DNA from 2 places in the Streptomyces dryopteridis genome. Region 1 is predicted to be linked to the other one. Evidence: riboswitches for the same ligand, from Rfam matches in the RefSeq annotation. Region 1 holds a riboswitch; the other holds the start of a gene.
What was found. Region 1 has a riboswitch for S-adenosylmethionine ahead of ACN20G_RS19840 (aminotransferase class V-fold PLP-dependent enzyme). Riboswitches for the same ligand answer to the same signal wherever they lie in the genome.
Positions count from the first base shown of each region.

Region 1 (7,515 bases):
GCGTTCCTGGTGTTCTTCGTGCTGACGGGGGCGCTGTCGCTGGTGGTGTACGCGGCGGCGCACGCGTCCTCGGACCAGACGCTGGTGGGGGCGTCGGGGGCGATCTCGGCGGTGCTGGGGGCCTTCCTGTACCTGTTCCCGAAGGCGCGGATCACGACGGTGCTGCCGTTCCTGCTGTTCCTGCCGCTGCGGTTCCCGGCCTGGCTGGTGCTGCTGTGCTGGTTCGGGCTCCAGGGGTGGGCGGCGCACCGGGCGGGCGCGGGGCCGGGGGTGGCGTACCTGGCGCACGTGGCGGGGTTCTCCCTGGGCTTCGCGTGGGCGTGGGTGCGGCGGGGGCGTGGCGTTAGAGTGGCGGGACCAGTGCCAGTCCCGGCCGTCGAGGGAGAACAACAGCCGTGATCACCGCGATCGTCCTGATCAAGACCAGCGTGGACCGGATCCCCGAGATCGCGGAGTCGATCGCGGCGTTGGAGAGCGTCAGCGAGGTGTACTCGGTGACGGGCACCTACGACCTGATCGCCCTGGTGCGCGTCGCCCGCCACGACGACCTCGCCGACATCATCCCGGGCAGCATCAGCAAGATCCCGGGCGTGGAGGCCACGGACACGCACGTCGCGTTCCGCACCTACTCGCAGCACGATCTGGAGGCGGCGTTCGCCATCGGCCTGGACGCCTGAGCCGAGCTCCGCGCCGCGCACGCGCCGCCGGGCGGGACCGAGGACGAACCTCGGTCCCGCCCGGCGGCGTTCGTGCGTTCCGCTCCCGTGCGGGGTGCTCAGACCGCGGGGACGCAGCGACCCTCGACGGTGCGGTACTGCCAACGGGCGCCGTCGGCCACGAGCTCCTTGACGGCGCGCACGAAGCGCTCGACGTGCTCGTCGGGGGTGCCGGCGCCGAAGCTGACGCGGATCGCGTTCAGGGACCGCTCGCCCGGGGCGCCTTCGGGGGCGCCGCACTCGCCGGGCTCCTGCGGGGCGCTGCCGAGCAGGGTGCGCACGAGCGGGTGGGCACAGAACAGGCCGTCGCGGACGCCGATGCCGTACTCGGCGGAGAGGGCGGCGGCGAAGTGGGAGCTGTTCCAACCGTCGACCACGAAGGAGATGACGCCGACCCGCTCGGCGTCGTCGCCGAACAGGGAGAGCACGCGCACCTCGGGGACCTCCGCGAGGCCGGTGCGGACGGTGTCGATGAGCCGCTTCTCGCGGGCCACGAGGGTGTCGAACCCGGCCTCGGTGAGGGCCTTGCAGGCGGAGGCGATGGAGTACACGCCGATCACGTTGGGCGAGCCGGCCTCGTGGCGGGCGGCGGTGGTGTGCCATTCCACGTCCACGCCGCCGTCCTCGCGGCGGGCCACGGTCTTGGAGGCGCCGCCGCCGGCGAGGTAGGGCTCGGCGTCGACGAGCCAGTCGGCGCGGCCGGCGAGGACGCCGGAGCCGAAGGGGGCGTAGAGCTTGTGGCCGGAGAAGGCGACCCAGTCCACGTCGAGGTCGCGGACCGAGACGGGGTGGTGGGGGGCGAGCTGGGCGGCGTCGAGGACGATGCGGGCGCCGTGGGCGTGGGCGGCGGCGGCGAGTTCGCGCACCGGCCACAGTTCGCCGGTGACGTTGGAGGCGCCGGTCACGCACACCAGGGCCGGGCCGTAGGGCTCGCGCTCGGACAGGGCGCGCTCCAGGATCTCGACGGCCTGGGCGGGGGTGCGGGGGGCGCTGAGGTAGGTGACGTGCTCGTCGTTCCACGGCAGCAGCGAGGCGTGGTGCTCGGTCTCGAAGACGAACACGCGGCAGTCGGCGGGCAGGGCGCGGGCGAGCAGGTTGAGGGAGTCGGTGGTGGAGCGGGTGAAGACGACCTGGTCGGCGGGGCGGCAGTCGAGGAACTCGGCGACGGTGGCGCGGCTCTGCTCGAAGAGGTCGGTGGAGAGCTGGGAGAGGTAGCCGGCGCCCCGGTGCACGCTGCCGTAGTAGGGGGCGTAGGCGGCCACGTCGTCCCAGACCCGCTGGAGGGCGGGGGCGCTGGCCGCGTAGTCGAGGGCCGCGTAGACCACCTCGCCGCCGGTGACCAGGGGCACGGTCACGTCGCGGCCGAGGACGGGGAGCGGCGCGGCACAGGCGGGCTCCTCGGCGGCGGGGGCGAGGGCCGGGGCGGGGACGGTGGCGGCGGGGGCGACGGCGGCGGCGGCGGTGTTCTGGTACGCGGACATGGCGTTCTCTCCCGGGAGGGCAGGCGTGACGGCTTCGGGTGACCCGGGCGCGCGGCGGCAGGGCGATCCGAGGGGGGATCGGGCCGCGTGGGCACGGGGTGACGTCCTCGTGGGCCGGGTGGGCGCGTACGACGCGCGTCGGTGGACCCGGGTTCGAGGGTGAAGTGGGGGCTGTGCCCCTATCGCATTCGCTTGCTCACGAAAAAACGCTCCTCGGTGACCAGGACCCCTGGTGATCGAGGGGTCCGCGCTTGCCCCGCGCCTTGTGGCGCGCGGCCTGGTCATCACCCGGGGCACCCCGCCACGGACGGAGGGTTGCCGGACAGCAAGCCGGGGCCAAAACGCTGTCACTCGTGACCTGCCGGAAATCCTGCCACAGGATCGCCCGCGCGCAAGCCCCCTGTCCGCCATCCGGACGTCCGTCTCGGACGGGGGGCGGGACGGGGCGGGACGGGGCGGGGTTCAGGGGCGGTTCTGCGGCGAGATGTCCCACAACTCCCGGTCGGGCACGTACCCGGCGACCGTGATCAACGCCACGGCCCGCCGCACCCCCTCGGGGTCGACGGCGGGTTCGGCGAGCGGGCGGTGCGGCAGGTAGCGGCCGAGCAGGCTGCACAGGGCGGTGTAGACGGGGGTGTGCGCGGCCAGGGCCCGCCAGCCCCGGTCGACCTCGGGCGCGGGCGCGAGCCGGCACACGGGGGCGCCGGCGGCCACGACCACGAACTTCAGCGCCTCCTCCACCATCCGCTCGGCCCGCTCCCGGCCCAGGGCCGGGTCCCCGTCGAGGACCGTGGCGACGACGGCCCCGAAGCTCTCGGCGGACAACAACTCCCGAGCGGGGGGCACGGGGCCGGTCATGGTCTCTCCTCGCGGGGGACGTGCGACGACGAAGGGACCAGTGTCACGGGCACATGCCTCCGTCGCGCGCACCTCGCGGGCCCCGCCGTCGTGATCGTCGGGGGCGCGTACCGCGCGACCTCGTCCCCTGGCCGCGCGGGGCCTTCGGGGCGGTCGGGATTCGGGGCGCTCCGAGGGTGAACGACGTCAACCCGGGCGCGTGCGGCCCGGTGCCCCGCGCACGCCGAACGCCCCCGGCTCCGCGCGGCGGTGCGGCGGTGTCGGGGGCGTTCGGCGTGCGGGTCAGGAGTTGGTGGCCGTGACCCAGTGGTCGAGGGTGGTCCTGGCCGCGCCCGAGTCGATGGACTCGGCGGCCCGCGCCATGCCCTCCCTGATCCGGCTCTCCAGGCTGCCGGTGCCCGGTTCCAGGGCCACCAGCGCGGCGGCCGAGTTCAGCAGGACCGCGTCGCGCACCGGGCCGGTCTCGCCGGCCAGCAGGCGGCGGGCCACGTCGGCGTTGTGGGAGGGGTCGCCGCCGGCCAGCGCGGAGATGTCCACCAGCTCGATGCCCACCTCGCGCGGGTCGAAGGGCTGCTCGGTGACGGAGCCGTCCCGGACCCACCACACCCGGCTGCCGCCGGTGGTGGTCAGCTCGTCGAGGCCGTCGTCGCCCCGGAACACCAGCGCGGAGGAGCCGCGTTCGGCGAGGACCCCGGCGACGATGGGCGCCATCCGCGCGTCGGCGACGCCGGTGGCCTGGGCCCGGACCCGGGCCGGGTTGGTGAGCGGGCCGAGCACGTTGAAGGTGGTGCGGATGCCGAGTTCGCGGCGGGCCCCGGCCACGTGCCGCAGCGCGGGGTGGAAGGTGACGGCGAAGCACATGGTGATGCCGGCCTCGTCGGCGACCTCCGCGACCCGGCGCGGCGTCAGGGACAGGTTGACGCCCAGCTTCTCCAGCACGTCGGAGGCGCCGGAGGAGGAGGACGCGGCCCGGTTGCCGTGCTTGACGACCTTCGCGCCGGTGCCCGCCACCACGATCGCGGACATGGTGGAGATGTTGACGGTCTTGGCCCCGTCGCCGCCGGTGCCGACGATGTCGACGGTGGCGCCCGGCACCTCGATCACGTTGGCGTGCGCGTACATGGCCCGCACCAGGCCGCTGATCTCGGCGACCGTCTCGCCCTTGGCCCGCAGCGCGACCATGAACCCGGCGATCTGGGCGTTGGTGGCCTCGCCCCGCATGATCCGTTCCATCGCCCACGCGGTGTCGTCCGCGCCGAGGTCACGACCGGTCAGCAGGGCGTCGAGGAGACCGGGCCACGCACGGTCCGCCACGCTGTCGCCGCCTGCCGGGGTCACAACGTTCATGGTCCGCTCCAGGGTCCACAGTGCCGAAAAGAGTCGGCCCCAAGCCTAACCAGTCCCGGTTACGGCGAAGAGCCCCGTCCGTGGTGTGGACGGGGCTCTCGCCGTGGCGATCCGATCAGCGGGGAATCAGGTGGGGATCAGTGGTGGCCGTGGCCGCTCTGGATCTCCTTGTACTCCTCCGCGGTGGCCTTCTCGATCTGGTTGCCCTCGCCGTAGAAGCCCTTGCTGAGCTTCACGCGGAACTTCTCGATCGCGCCGACCTTGCGCTCGACACCGTTCTCGTCGACCGTCGGGCCGATCTCGGCCGGCTTGTACTGCTCGTGCGAGGTCAGCGTGTGCAGCTGGCCCTGCGGGAGCGGCTCGTGGATCTCGACGAACTCACCGTGCGGCAGACGCTTGATGATGCCGGTCTCGCGACCGTGCAGCACCTTGTCCCGGTCCCGGCGCTGGAGGCCGAGGCAGATCCGCTTGGTGATGATGAACGCGATGACCGGGACGGCGAAGAAGCCGATCCGGACGAACCAGGTGATCGAGTTGATCGACAGGTGGAAGTACTGGGCGAACATGTCGTTGCCGCCGCCCACCAGGAGCACCAGGTACCAGGCGATCCAGGCCACGCCGAACGCGGTCCGGGTCGGGACGTTGCGCGGGCGGTCCAGGATGTGGTGCTCGCGCTTGTCCTTGGTGACCCAGGACTCGATGAACGGGTAGACCGCGATGGCGCCGAGCACCAACGGGAACAGGATCAGCGGGATGAACACGCCCAGGACCAGCGTGTGGCCCCACAGGTTGATCTCCCAGCCCGGCATCGCACGGATCAGACCCTCGGGCATGCCCATGTACCAGTCAGGCTGCGCGCCGGTGGACACGTGGTCCGGCCGGTACGGGCCGAGTGCCCAGATCGGGTTGATCGAGGCGATCGCCGCGATGGCCGCGATGACGCCGAAGACCAGGAAGAAGAAGCCGCCGGCCTTCGCCATGTACACGGGCAGCAGGGGCATGCCGACCACGTTGTTGTTCGTGCGGCCGGGGCCCGCGAACTGGGTGTGCTTGTGGTAGAAGACCAGGATCAGGTGGGCCACCAGCAGGCCGAGCATGATGCCGGGCAGCAGCAGGATGTGCACCGAGTAGAACCGGGCGACGAAGTCGTGACCGGGGAACTCCCCGCCGAACAGGAACATCGACAGGTAGGTGCCGACGACCGGGACGGACAGGATCGCGCCCTGCATGAAGCGGACACCGGTGCCCGAGAGCAGGTCGTCCGGGAGCGAGTAGCCGGTGAAGCCGGTGAACATGCCCAGGACGAGCAGCAGGAAGCCGAAGACCCAGTTGATCTCGCGCGGCTTGCGGAACGCGCCGGTGAAGAACACGCGCATCATGTGCACGAGCATCGCCGCGACGAAGATCAGGGCCGCCCAGTGGTGGATCTGCCGGATGAGCAGACCGCCGCGGACCTCGAAGCTGATGTGCAGGGTCGAGGCGAATGCCTCGGACATCCGCACACCCTGCATCGGCACGTACGGGCCGTGGTACACGACCTCGTTCATGCTCGGGTGGAAGAACAGCGTCAGGTAGACGCCGGTCAGGATGATGATGATGAAGCTGTACAGGCAGATCTCACCCAGCATGAAGGACCAGTGGTCCGGGAAGATCTTGCGCATGTTCGCCTTGGCGAGGCTGTAGATCCCCAGGCGACCGTCCGCCCAGTCGGCCACGCGCTCACCGGCGGGCGCCTTGCCGCGCTTGGTGTCGGTTGCGGTTGCGGTGCTCATCCGCGCTCCCAGAATGCAGGACCGACGGGCTCTTCGAAGTCGCCGAGCGCCTCGAGGAAGCCTTCGTCATTCACACCGATCCGCAGCTGCGGAAGGGCGTGGCCGGCCGGGCCGAAGATGACACGGGCGCCGTCGGAGAGGTCGAAAGTGGACTGGTGGCACGGGCAGAGCACGTGGTGCGTCTGCTGCTCGTACAGGCTGATCGGGCAGCCGACGTGGGTGCAGATCTTGGAGTAGGCCACGATCCCCTCGTGGGACCACTCCAGTTCCTTCTTGTCCTTGATGTCCTCCGGCTGGATCCGGACGATCATCAGGGCCGCCTTGGCGATCTGCGACATGAAGTCGTGGTCCTCCTCCTCCAGCCCCTCGGGCTGGGCGAAGGTGAGCGACCCCACCGCGACGTCCTCGGGACGCAGCGGCTCCATCGTGTTCTGGTTGATGAGCAGCCGACCCTTCTTCCACAGGGTCTTGCGCAGCTTCTCCTCGGGCAGCGGGCCCAGGTCCCGCAGGATGACCACGGCGGAGAGGGGCAGCAGCGCCAGGGCGCCGATCATCGTGTTGCGGATCAGCGGGCGGCGGCCGATGGCCGACTCGCTCGCACCGGCCGCGAAGTCGGCCATGACCTTGGCCTTGACCTCGGGCTCGGCCGCGATCGGGTGCCGCTCGTCGGCGACCTCCACGTCGGACATCAGGGTGCGGGCCCAGTGGACCGCGCCCGCGCCGATGCAGAAGAGCGCCACGCCCAGGGTCAGGCCGAGGGCGAGGTTGAGGGCGCTCACCTTCCCGATCGGGAAGACGAAGATGATCTTGTCGACCGGCAGCGTCACGAAGGACGCGATGAAACCGACCGTCGCGAGCATCGAGAGCGTGAACAGCATGGCCACCGTGCGCTCGGACCGCTTGGCGGCCCGCTCGTCGATGTCCTGGATGCGCGGCTTGTGGGCCGGCAGGCCCGGGTCGGCGAACGGCTCGTCCGCCACCGCCACACCACCGTGGTGCGCGTCGCCCTGCTCGCTCGGCAGGTGCTTCTCTTCGGGAATGTCTTGGCTACTCATGACTTCTTGGCCTTAGCGGTGTGGGCCGCGACCCAGACGGCGACGGCGATCAGCGCACCCAGTCCGAAGATCCAGCCGAAGAGGCCCTCGGAGACGGGGCCGAGGCCACCGAGCTTGAGGCCGCCGGGGTTGGTCGCCTTCTCACCGTTCACGTTCTGGAGGTACGCGATGATGTCCTTCTTCTCCTTCTCCGGCATGGTGCTGTCCGGGAAGGAGGGCATGTTCTGCGGGCCGGTGAGCATGGCCTCGTAGATGTGCTTGGCCGAGACGTCCTCGAGGTTCGGGG
Region 1 covers NZ_CP187113.1:4,648,327-4,655,841, reverse strand. Annotated here, with positions in the region: gene ACN20G_RS19850 (rhomboid family intramembrane serine protease) at 1-399, shown strand, start outside; gene ACN20G_RS19845 (Lrp/AsnC family transcriptional regulator) at 396-677, shown strand; gene ACN20G_RS19840 (aminotransferase class V-fold PLP-dependent enzyme) at 776-2,197, opposite strand; SAM riboswitch class IV at 2,440-2,556, opposite strand; gene ACN20G_RS19835 (hypothetical protein) at 2,660-3,055, opposite strand; gene trpD (anthranilate phosphoribosyltransferase) at 3,338-4,402, opposite strand; gene ACN20G_RS19825 (cytochrome b) at 4,540-6,174, opposite strand; gene ACN20G_RS19820 (Rieske 2Fe-2S domain-containing protein) at 6,171-7,229, opposite strand; gene ACN20G_RS19815 (c-type cytochrome) at 7,226-7,515, opposite strand, start outside.

Region 2 (7,515 bases), 2.1 Mb from region 1:
GCCCGCCCCCCGCCGCCACGCGAGGGGCGGGTGTCGGCCGGCGGGGCTACGGTGGGGCCCATGACGGACCAGGAGGCGACGCCCGGGACAACACCCGGCCACGAACGGACGGACGACGCGCGCGAACCCGCCCCGCCCGCGACCGGCCCCGTGACCGGCCCCGCGACCGGTCCCGAGCTCAGCCCCCGCGAGGTCGCCGTCCTCGCCCACGAACAGCGTCCCTGGCCCAGCGTCGGCGTCAAGGAACGCGAGATACGCGCGGCCCTCGGCCTCACCCCGACCCGCTACTACCAGCTCCTCAACCACCTCGTGGACGACCCCCGCGCCCTGGAACACGCCCCGACGCTCGTGAACCGCCTGCGCCGGCTGCGCGAGGCCCGCAGGGCCCGCCGCTGACCCCTCCCGCCGCCCCCGACGCGGGGGTGTCCCGCGCGGCCCGGTTCGTTAGGGTCGGCCCATGGGGAGCAGCCAGCGCAACCACCTGCCGAACGACCCGACCGACCCGACGGACCCGACCGCACCGGGCGCGCCGACCGGGACCCCGCCGCCCGCGGCCCTGCCCGTGCCCGACACCGCGACCGGCCGCGACGCCCTCGCCGCCGTGCTCCGCGACCCCGCGCACGCCGTGATCGCCCTCGACTTCGACGGCACCCTCGCCGAGATCGTGCCCGACCCCGACCGGGCCCGCGCCCATCCCGACGCCGTGCCCGCCCTCGCGGCCCTCGCGCCCAAGGTGGCCGCCGTCGCCGTGATCACCGGCCGGCCGGCCGGGGTCGCCGTCCGCCACGGCGGCTTCGCCGGGGTCCCCGGCCTGGAGAACCTCGTCGTCCTCGGCCACTACGGCGCCGAACGCTGGGACGCCGCCACCGGCGAGCTCCGCGCCCCCGAGGAGCACCCCGGGGTCGCCGCCGTCCGCGCCGAACTGCCCGGGTTCCTCGACTCCATCGGGGCCTGGCGGGGCACGTGGATCGAGGAGAAGGGCCGGGCGCTCGCCGTCCACACCCGCCGCGCCGAACACCCCGAGGCCGCGTTCGAGGCCCTGCGCGAACCCCTCGGCGAGTTGGCGCGCCGGCACGGCCTGATCGTCGAACCGGGCCGCGCCGTCCTCGAACTGCGCCCGCCCGGCGCCGACAAGGGCGCCGCCCTGACCGCGCTGCTCGCCGAGACCGGCGCGCGCGCCGTCGTCTACGCCGGGGACGACCTCGGCGACCTCGCCGCGTTCGCCGCCGTGGACAAGCTCCGCGCCGACGGCCTGCCCGGCCTCCTGCTGTGCTCGGGCGCCGCCGCCCCGGGCGAGGACCACCCGGTCCCCGAACTCGCCGGCCGCGCCGACCTGGTCCTTCCGGGGCCCCCGGCCGTCGCCGCCTTCCTGCGCACTCTGGCCGACGCGGTGGGCTGAGCCGGGGTCCGGGGCCGGGCCCGGTCTCAGTCGAGCTCGGCCAGGTCCGCGAGCTGGGCCGTGAACCAGGCGGCCGGGGGCAGGGCCGTGGCCGTCGCCGCCAGCCGCTTGGTGCGCTCGGCCCGCTCCTCGGCCGGCAGCGACAGCGCCTCGTGCAGGGCCCGCGCGGTCGCGCTCACGTCGAAGGGCTCCACGGCGAACACGTCCCCCGCCAGTTCCTCGTACGCGCCCGCCCGGGTGGACAGCACGATCGCGCAGCCGGCCTCCGAGACCACCGGGACCTCCTTGGCGACCAGGTTCATGCCGTCGCGCACCGGGTTGACCAGGGCCACGTCCGCGAGCCGGTACGCGGCCAGGGACCGCGTGAAGTCGTCCTTCACCGACAGCAGCACCGGCTGCCAGTCCGGGGTGCCGAAGCGCTCGTTGATCTCGCCGGCCAGCTCGTGCACCGCGTGCGTGTAGTCGCGGTAGGCGGCCAGGTCCTGCCGCGAGGGGTAGGCGGAGGCCAGGTGGACCACCCGGCCGCGCCACTCGGGCCGCTCGTCGAGCAGCTCGGCGTAGGCCAGCAGCCCGCGCAGGATGTTCTTGGACAGCTCCGTGCGGTCCACCCGGACGATCGTGAGCCGATCGCCGACCTCGGCCCGCAGCGCCGCGAGCCGGTCGTCGACCTCCGGGCGGTGGGCCAGCGCCCGCAGCTCGTCGGCGTCCACGCCCAGCGGGTGGCGCACCACGCGGGTGCGGCGCGGGCCGGGGGCGCCGGCGCGCTGGTGGGCCACGTGCGGACCGCTGGGGTCCGGCACGGCCACGGCCCGCCCGCCGGGCCCGTCCAGGGCCGCGCCGGCCAGGAACTCGCCGGCCCATGCCCCGGTGTGGAAGCCGAGCACGTCGGCGCCGAGCATCCCCCACAGCAACTGCTCGCGGACCGCCGGCGGCAGCAGCCGCAGGGTCGCGTCCTCGGCCCACGGGGTGTGGGTGAAGTGCGCGATCCGCAGGTCGGGGCGGCGCTCCCGGAGCAGCCCGGGGACCAGCGCGAGGTGGTAGTCCTGCACGAGGACGGCGGCGCCGGGCCCGGCCTCCTCCGCGAGCGCGGCGGCGAAGGTCTCGTTGTAGGCGACGTAGCGCTCCCAGTCGGTGTGGAAGGCGCGGTCGAAGACGGGCTCGCGCGGGGTGTTCCACAGGCCGTGGTGGGCGAACCAGAGGACCGAGTTCGCGATCCCGTTGTACGCGGCGTCGTACATCGTGGGATCGATGTCCAGCATCCGGACGCCCGGTTCGGCGATCCCGCGCCGCACGGCCTCGCGGTCCGCGTCCGAGAGGGCCGCGCAGATCCAGCGGGCCCCGGGCCGCTCGGCGAGGGCCGCCGACAGGCCCGAGACCAGCCCGCCCCCGCCCCGCCGCGCGGTCAGGGCGCCGTCCTCGGCGAGGAGGTACGAGACCGGGCCGCGGTTGGCGGCGACCAGGACCCGGGCACCGCCGGCGTCGGGGGCGGAGGGGACGGCGGGGGAGGGGGACGCTTCGTGGGCCATGTGGCGATCCTGGCCGGGGCGGCCGGCGGGCAAACGTGTGTCAGGCCACGTGGCGGCGTCCGAGGTACTCGGCGATCTCCGTCATGGGGGGCCGTTCCACCGTGTCCACCGGGTGGCTGCGGGGCGCGAAGCCCTCCGCCGTCCGCTCGAACTGCACCAGCTCCGGGCGGACCAGGTGCCGGCGGTCCAGGCGCACCTCGGCGGTGCGGTGGATGGCGGCGGCCATGCGGCCCAGCGCCTGCCCGTCCTGGTGCCGGTGCGCCCGCACCCCCACGTCCACCTGCGCCAACGCGTCCAGGCCCACGGTGTGCAGCGCGTCCACCAGCAGCCCCAGCTCCACCCCGTAGCCGACCGGGAACGGCAGCCGCTCCAGCAGCTCGCGGCGGACGGCGTACTCGCCGCCCAGCGGCTGCACGAAACCGGCCAGCCGGGGCCAGTGCAGGTTGAGCAGCGGACGGGCGACCAGCTCGGTGACCCGGCCGCCCTGGCCGGGCAGCTCGCCCAGCGGCCGGTCGTACATGGCCTTCACGAAGGCCACCTCGGGATCGGTCAGCAGCGGGCCGAGGATCCCCGAGACGAAGGTGGAGGTGAAATCGCGCAGGTCGGCGTCGACAAAACACACCACGTCCCCGCGCGTGACCAGCAGCGAGCGCCACAGCACCTCGCCCTTGCCGGGCAGCGCGGGTATCCGCGGCAGGATCTCGTCCCGGTGCACGACCCGGGCCCCGGCCTTGGCCGCGACCTCGCCGGTGCGGTCCTTCGACCCGGAGTCGATCACCACCAGCTCGTCCACCAGCGGGGCGGGCGGGGCCTCGATCAGGTCGCGCCGGATGGCGGTGACGATCTCCCCGACCGTCTCCTCCTCGTTCAGCGCGGGCAGGACCACGCTGACGGTGGTGCCGGAGGCCCGTTTGCGCTCCAGCAGCAGCTCCAGCGGGCGCGCGGCCGCCGACCAGGAGCGGTCGGCCAGCCAACGCTCCACTTCTTCCAGCACCTTCGACACTCCCTGGGTGGGTCGGCGGTGGCCCGTGGCGGTCCGAAATGTGATCCATCTCGCGGTTCGGACGTCTGTCTCAACCACCCGGGCCTTCGGTTACAGTCTTGAGCAACGCGAAGGACCATCGCATGTCGGGGTCCTCCGCGCACAAACGCACCGGCGCGTCAGCAAGCGCGCGACCGGCGCCATACCGCTCATCCAGAGGGGCAGAGGGAAACGGCCCGTTGAAGCCCCGGCAACCCTCCAGTCGGTTCTCGCGCATTCGCGAGGTCCCCCGACTAGGGAAGGTGCCAAATCCGTCTCGTGTGGCGAAACGCGCCCACGAGGAAGATGAGGAGAAAGGGCCTCGCCTGCCATGGCTGCACAGACTGTCGCCTCCGCCACCTCCGTCGATCTCGGTCCCGCCACCGCGCTCTCCTGTCGCGAGTGCGGCACCCGGTTCGACCTCGGCCCGATCTTCGCCTGCGCCGAGTGTTTCGGCCCGCTGGAAGTCGCGTACGACCTGCCCCTCGGCGACCCCGAGGCGCTGCGGGCCGCGATCGAGGCGGGCCCCCAGAACATCTGGCGCTACGCGCCGCTGCTGCCCGTCCCCGCCGACGTGGCCGACAAGCCCAACCTGAACCCGGGCTTCACCAAGCTCGTGGACGCCGAGAACCTGGCCAAGGAGCTGGGCATCACCGGCAAGCTCTACGTCAAGGACGACTCGGGCAACCCGACGCACTCCTTCAAGGACCGCGTCGTGGCCATCGCCGTCGAGGCCGCCCGCGCCTTCGGCTACACCACCCTCTCCTGCTCCTCCACCGGCAACCTGGCCGGCGCCGTCGGCGCCGCCGCCGCCCGGGCCGGACTGCGCTCCTGCGTGTTCATCCCGCACGACCTGGAGGACGGCAAGGTCGTCATGGCCGCCGTCTACGGGGGCGAGCTCGTCGCCATCGAGGGCAACTACGACGACGTGAACCGCTTCTGCTCCGAGCTCATCGGCGACCCGCTGGGCGAGGGCTGGGGCTTCGTCAACGTCAACCTGCGCCCCTACTACGGCGAGGGCTCCAAGACCCTGGCCTACGAGATCTGCGAGCAGCTCGGCTGGCGGCTCCCGGACCAGATCGTCATCCCGATCGCCTCCGGCTCCCAGCTCACGAAGATCGACAAGGGCCTCCAGGAGCTCATCAAGCTCGGTCTGGTCGAGGACAAGCCCTACAAGGTCTTCGGCGCGCAGGCCGAGGGCTGCTCCCCGGTCTCCGTGGCCTTCAAGGCCGGGCACGACGTGGTCCGCCCGCAGAAGCCGAAGACCATCGCCAAGTCCCTGGCCATCGGCAACCCGGCGGACGGCCCGTACGTGCTCGACGTGGCCCGGCGCACCGGCGGCGCGGTCGAGGACGTCGACGACGAGCAGGTCGTGGACGCGATCAAGCTGCTGGCGCGCACCGAGGGCATCTTCGCGGAGACCGCCGGTGGCGTGACCGTGGGCGTGACCCGCAAGCTGATCGAGAACGGCCTGCTGGACCCGACGCTGACCACCGTCGTGGTCAACACGGGCGACGGGCTCAAGACCCTGGACGCGGTGGCCGACTGCCGGCCCTCCGCGACCATCCGGCCCAACCTGGACGCCTTCCGGAGCGCCGGTCTGGCCTGAGCCCTCCGCGGCTCCTCCCCCGTCCCCTCCCCGTCCTCACGGAAGGCCCCTGTCATGAGCGTCAACGTCCGCATCCCCACCATCCTGCGCACCTACACCGACGGCCGGGCCGAGGTGCCCGCCGAGGGCGCGACCCTGGCCGAGGTCATCGCCTCCCTGGAGTCCTCGCACCCGGGCATCGGCGCGCGCATCCTGGACGACCAGGGCAAGCTGCGTCGCTTCGTGAACGTGTACGTCAACGACGACGACGTGCGCTTCGAGGGCGGTCTGGACGCCAAGACCCCCGACGGCGCCGGGGTCTCGATCATCCCGGCGGTCGCCGGCGGCTGCTGAGTCCTCGGTCCGGGGGCGTCGGGGGGCGCTCCCGGATCGCCTCGGGAGTTTGTCGATTGCCCTCTCCGCGACAAGCGGAGGGGGCAATTCTGCTTGATTGGGCGCGGTAAGGTTGGGGAAGCCCCCGCTCCCGTACGTGTCCGGTCCCGGTGAAATTGCCCGGAGACCGTCGACATCGCGCCAACCTCCGTGTGCGCTATGGGGCTTTGGCGTCGTTTGTCTCGCCCGAGTTGCCCGAGAATATTCCCGAGTTTCACCCTATTTGCATATTCGGGTATGGCCGGATTTCTCGTCGGATTGACCTGTTGCAGACCGCGTTGGTGCAGATACATTCAGCCGCGGTCGAGGCGTTCCGACGCAAGTTCTGACCCGGGATCGCGAAGTGCGTTCCCGCGCAAGGGCCGGTAATAGGGGAGTTGGGCATGGCTCAGGGCACCGTCAAGTGGTTCAACGCGGAGAAGGGCTACGGCTTCATCGCGGTCGACGGTGGTGCGGATGTATTCGTCCACTACAGCGCCATTCAGATGGACGGATACCGCACCCTTGAAGAGGGTCAGCGGGTCGAATTCGAGATCTCGCAGGGCCAGAAGGGTCCGCAGGCGGACATGGTCAAGCACGCCGAGGGCTGAGTCCGACGCGATCGGGCCACGACCGACAGGCACCCGTGAGGGGCCCATCCCCACCAGAGGGGGATGGGCCCCTCACGCGTTGTGCGGCCGGCGGGCCCGCGATCGGCGCGGGACCGGCGCGGCGACCGGCGCGGCACGGCCTCCCGGGGGCGGCCCGCCCGAGCGCGTGCTCCGCGCCGACCTGCGGGTTCTCCGAAGGCGCTTGCACTCGTGGGGGGCGAGTGCTAATCATTGGCGTTGGCACTCTCCCCTTGAGAGTGACAAAAACTTGGACCGATTCGATGAGGTTCGAAGGGCCGGGCGGGAAGGAACCGCCGGGTGCTCGGGCCGTCCGTCGCGGGCATCGGAGCACGGTCCGGAGCAATCCACCCCAGTCCGGGAGGACCACTTCACATGGCCAAGATCATCGCGTTCGACGAGGAGGCCCGGCGCGGTCTCGAGCGCGGCATGAACCAGCTCGCCGACGCCGTCAAGGTCACCCTTGGCCCCAAGGGTCGCAACGTCGTCCTTGAGAAGAAGTGGGGCGCCCCCACGATCACCAACGATGGCGTGTCCATCGCCAAGGAGATCGAGCTGGAGGACCCGTACGAGAAGATCGGCGCCGAGCTGGTCAAGGAAGTCGCCAAGAAGACGGACGACGTCGCCGGTGACGGTACGACCACCGCGACCGTCCTGGCGCAGGCGCTGGTCCGCGAGGGCCTGCGCAACGTGGCCGCCGGCGCCAACCCGATGGCTCTGAAGCGCGGCATCGAGAAGGCCGTCGAGGCCGTCTCCGCCGCCCTGCTGGAGCAGGCGAAGGACGTCGAGACCAAGGAGCAGATCGCCTCCACCGCGTCCATCTCCGCCGCCGACACCCAGATCGGCGAGCTCATCGCCGAGGCGATGGACAAGGTCGGCAAGGAAGGCGTCATCACCGTCGAGGAGTCGCAGACCTTCGGTCTGGAGCTCGAGCTCACCGAGGGCATGCGCTTCGACAAGGGCTACATCTCGGCGTACTT
Region 2 covers NZ_CP187113.1:2,524,842-2,532,356, reverse strand. Annotated here, with positions in the region: gene ACN20G_RS10610 (DUF3263 domain-containing protein) at 61-396, shown strand; gene otsB (trehalose-phosphatase) at 458-1,399, shown strand; gene ACN20G_RS10600 (alpha,alpha-trehalose-phosphate synthase (UDP-forming)) at 1,426-2,925, opposite strand; gene ACN20G_RS10595 (glucosyl-3-phosphoglycerate synthase) at 2,966-3,919, opposite strand; SAM riboswitch class I at 4,114-4,259, shown strand; gene thrC (threonine synthase) at 4,278-5,555, shown strand; gene ACN20G_RS10585 (MoaD/ThiS family protein) at 5,610-5,888, shown strand; gene ACN20G_RS10580 (cold-shock protein) at 6,311-6,517, shown strand; gene groL (chaperonin GroEL) at 6,911-7,515, shown strand, end outside.
Region 2: it holds a riboswitch for S-adenosylmethionine, as region 1 does, so the genes downstream of both, thrC (threonine synthase) here and ACN20G_RS19840 (aminotransferase class V-fold PLP-dependent enzyme) in region 1, are expected to answer to the same signal.